DNA from 2 places in the Arcticibacter sp. genome. Region 2 is predicted to be linked to the other one. Evidence: riboswitches for the same ligand, from Rfam matches in the RefSeq annotation. Region 2 holds a riboswitch; the other holds the start of a gene.
What was found. Region 2 has a riboswitch for thiamine pyrophosphate ahead of ACO1NU_RS09960 (TonB-dependent receptor). Riboswitches for the same ligand answer to the same signal wherever they lie in the genome.

Region 1 (2,203 bases), on a different contig from region 2:
ATAACGAAGAGCTCGGTGAAGGTTTTAAAAAAGTGGCTCAGTTTACAGAAAAGCCCGACAAAGAGCGAGCTCAAGCATTTATCGAAAGTGGAGATTACCTATGGAACGCCGGCATCTTTATCTGGAGCGCAGCTGCGATACTGAAGGCATTTGAAGCCCAGCTGCCTGAAATGAACGAGCTTTTTCTGCAAGGAAGACATGTCTACAATACAGAAGGCGAACCTGCATTTCTTAAAGAAAATTACCCAGCCTGCGAGAATATCTCCATTGATTACGGGATTATGGAGAAAGCTCAAAACGTATATGTTTTACCTGTTGAATTCGGATGGTCTGATCTGGGGACATGGGCATCATTGTATTCGCTATCGGGCAAAGACGAGAATCAGAACGTTGTAATCCCTTCAAGCGGAACAATCCTCAACCAGACATCCCGCTGTATGATCAACATACCAGAAGGGAAAAAACTGATCGTTAGCGGTCTCCAGGATTATATCATCGCTGAGTCTAACGATACATTGATGATCATTCCAAGGGATAGCGAACAGGAGGTCAAGCAAATTGTCGCGGATGTAAAATCGAAGTTTGGAGAACAATACGCTTAGACCATTTGGATCTTCAAAATATATAATATACTTTTATAAAACTTTAGGGGTGCCTGTAGGCTGAGATAAAACCCTTTGAACCTGATGCAGCTAGTACTGCCGAAGGGAAAAGTTCAATGACAACGTGTGCAGGAATCCCTGTATTCGCTCCTATAGTCATTCCTAAAGTCTAATCTATTTAGGAATGAAAATCACTATCAATCAACAAACATTCGAGGTGGCTGAATCAGCTACCCTACAGGCTATTATTTCCGACAAGCTCGATGGAAATACGAAAGGTATAGCCGTTGCTGTCAACGATACTGTCATAGCGAAAGCGGTGCAAAACAGTTACTTGTTACAGCCTAACGACTCAATTATCATCATCCAAGCAACTCAGGGAGGCTAAGTATGATAAAAAAGTCTCTACCAGGCTCACGTAAGGTTTACGTTCCTGGTTCTCTCCATAACATTCGAGTCGCGATGAGAGAGATTAATCTCTCTCCTACATTCCTTTCTAATGGCGAAAAGGAGGTCAATCCACCAGTTATAGTATACGACTCGAGTGGCCCCTTTACTGATGAAAACATGGAGCTGGATATCCGCAAAGGCCTTCCTCGCCTGAGAGAGTCCTGGATTTTTGAACGCAAAGACGTAGAACAGCTTACACAAGTAAGCTCATCATACGGAAAGTTGAGATACGCCGACAAGAACCTGGATCCTCTGCGTTTCGAGCACATCAAACCACCGCTGTGCGCTAAAGCCGGAGCAAACGTAACTCAGCTACATTACGCCAAAAAAGGTATCATCACCGCAGAAATGGAGTACGTTGCCATCAGAGAAAACCAGCGTTTCGAGGCGGTCAACGAACAAATACATGATGCAGATAGTCCGCTTCTCCATCAACACGGGGGTATGAGTTTCGGTGCTAATACACCAAAAGGCTTCATTACCCCTGAGTTTGTCAGAGACGAGATCGCCGCAGGAAGAGCTATCATACCCAACAATATCAATCATCCTGAGAGTGAACCTATGATCATCGGGCGCAACTTTCTCGTCAAAATCAATGCAAACATTGGCAATAGTGCGGTAACGTCAAGCATAGATGAGGAAGTCGACAAAGCGGTATGGGCCTGTCGCTGGGGAGCAGATACCATTATGGATCTTTCAACAGGAAAAAACATACACGAAACCAGGGAATGGATCATCCGCAACTCACCGGTCCCTATTGGAACCGTACCTATTTATCAGGCATTGGAAAAAGTGAACGGAAAAGCAGAAGACTTGACATGGGAACTCTTCAGGGATACCCTTATAGAACAGGCGGAGCAAGGTGTTTCCTATTTCACAATACATGCTGGTGTACTCTTGAGGTACATTCCACTAACCGCAAAACGCCTTACGGGAATCGTTTCACGCGGAGGCAGCATTATGGCTAAGTGGTGTCTGGCACATCATCAGGAGAACTTTCTCTACACGCACTTCGAGGACATATGCGAAATCATGAAAAAGTACGACGTCGCATTTTCATTAGGCGACGGGCTACGCCCCGGATCAATTGCCGATGCTAATGACGAAGCGCAATTTGCCGAGTTGGAAACATTGGGAGAACTTACAAAGAT
Region 2 (2,203 bases):
CAGCGGAGCCTCTCAGTTTCTCCTCAGGCACACCATTCCAGGCTTGATAGGTCTTCTCCTGCCCTGAAAATACATTCAATCTGAGCATATCTTTTTTGCCATAATACGCTCCTGAGAGGAAGTACGACTTCAGGTCGGATGCTCCTCTGTCGATGTAACCATCAGACTTGATCCTCGACAGCCTGCCGTCAAATGTAAATTTTCCGTTCAGTAAGCCGGTACCTATATTAATCGTATTCTTCCAGGTATTGTAAGATCCAAAGGTGTTATTTAGTTCAGCATAAGCGGAGTCTCTCCGGGTGGTTGTCTGGATATTCAGGCTTCCACCGAATGCTCCTGCGCCATTAGTTGATGTTCCAACTCCCCTTTGTATCTGGATGTTATCTACAGATGATGCGAAGTCGGGTATATTCACGAAGAATGATCCCTGACTTTCAGGATTGTTTAGCGGAATACCATTAAGTGTAACGTTGATTCGTGTAGCATCACTGCCGCGGATACGCAGCCCGGTATATCCGATCCCTGTGCCGGCATCAGAAGAGACAACCACAGAAGGAGTCTGGTTGAGTAGAAAGGGTAGATCCTGCCCTTGATTGTACTTCTCCAGTTCTTCTTTATTCAGGTTACGGTAAGTTGTAGCTGAGTTTTCTGTTGCTCTTGTAGAGCGTACAATTACCTCATCCGTCAGAATATTCAGGGGCAATAGTGCGGCGTTGAATACCGTATTGCCGGATACCTTCACGGTCGAAGTGAGTTCTTCAAAGCCAATGTAGCGGATAGATATGCGATACGTTCCTGCCTCAAGGTCTCCGATAGAGAACTCTCCTGATGCATTACTTTTTCCAGCTTGATTTCCAATGACAATGCTTGCACCTGATAGTGGTCGATGGTTCTGTTTGTCGGTTACTTGTCCCCTGATTGAAAACTGAGCCCATGCGAGGCAGGGCATAATGAGCGCCATAAGGGCAGCCAGATAAACTTTTTTCACAATGTGTTTTGTTAAAGTGAATGCGTAACGGGGTTATACGCACAATCTTTTTTGTTAATTCCTACGCCGGCATTATCCGGATCAGGTTCACAGAGACAGAAGGTATGCTATTATACAATCTTCTCTGATGGGTGTAATCTCAGCCTGTTCTAACAACAAGCACCCCTTAAGATGCGGCGAAGTTACGCATCAGATTTTGATTTAGCTATTTTTCTGCATAAGTTTAGAATTTTTTAAGTTCGGCTTATTTTCTTTAGTCTACCTTTCATGTTGCGTGTTGATAGTTCCAAGCCTTTTAAAGTGGTTTACTCATTATGTAAACACGAATTCCTGGGATGGCTGATTGAGCCTCATGCGGTTCAGTTGAATTCTGACGGGGGCTTTTCGCTTACGCACCAACGTTTATTTAGCAATACGGTTGATGAGTTTTCCGAAGGGCTGGATAATATGGATTTCAAGCTGATTAAGCTGCTTGATGAGATGGAGCAAAGCTTTCTGATCAAGCGGTATTATAAGAAGTTAATCAGGCCTGTAGAGTTTTTTGCGAGGGTTTTTGATGAAAAACTTTTTAACACTATACGACCCAAAATTGAAAAGAGGCTTGTAGAAGCGATCGCGCTCTTACGCTCCAAAAAAGTTTATCTGATGAGCCGGGAAGGCTGGCCTGTAGATAAGCCACTCTCCATAGCCGAGGAGCCTGCGTCTGTATTATTTCATTTCAGGCGGTCAGATACTGAAACCCGATACTTCCCCACCATCAAATATCAGGGCATCAGAATCGAGTTTATGTATAAAGATGCTCAGGTGATCTGTAATGATCCTGCCTGGCTTCTGCTCGAAGGGGTCTTATATAGCTTCCAGGATGATATGGAAGGGAAGAAATTACAGCCCTTTCTAAGCAAGCGTTATATTTCTATTCCGAAAACGTCTGAACGAACGTATTTTGAGAAGTTCGTTACCCCGCTGATCGAGAAACATAATGTATTTGCAGATGGCTTTCAAATCAATACAGAAAAGTATGCCGCCGTTCCTGTACTCAGAGTAAATTATGTCCCAGAAGGTACATCGCGATTACAGTTATTTTTTAGATATGGCGAATATGTTTTTCCTGCAGGAGGATCCCGGAAGGTCTCTGTAAAGATGGAGACAGATGGCGAACATTATACTTTTCATCGGATAAAGCGCTCGCAGACCTGGGAAAAAAACAAACAGGAA

Region 1: it holds a riboswitch for thiamine pyrophosphate, as region 2 does, so the genes downstream of both, thiS (sulfur carrier protein ThiS) here and ACO1NU_RS09960 (TonB-dependent receptor) in region 2, are expected to answer to the same signal.

Annotation. Positions count from the first base shown of each region.
Region 1 covers NZ_JBMQOB010000018.1:122,838-125,040, reverse strand. Annotated here, with positions in the region: gene ACO1NU_RS12350 (mannose-1-phosphate guanylyltransferase) at 1-602, shown strand, start outside; TPP riboswitch at 638-727, shown strand; gene thiS (sulfur carrier protein ThiS) at 787-990, shown strand; gene thiC (phosphomethylpyrimidine synthase ThiC) at 993-2,203, shown strand, end outside.
Region 2 covers NZ_JBMQOB010000016.1:11,516-13,718, reverse strand. Annotated here, with positions in the region: gene ACO1NU_RS09960 (TonB-dependent receptor) at 1-988, opposite strand, end outside; TPP riboswitch at 1,029-1,165, opposite strand; gene ACO1NU_RS09955 (DEAD/DEAH box helicase) at 1,256-2,203, shown strand, end outside.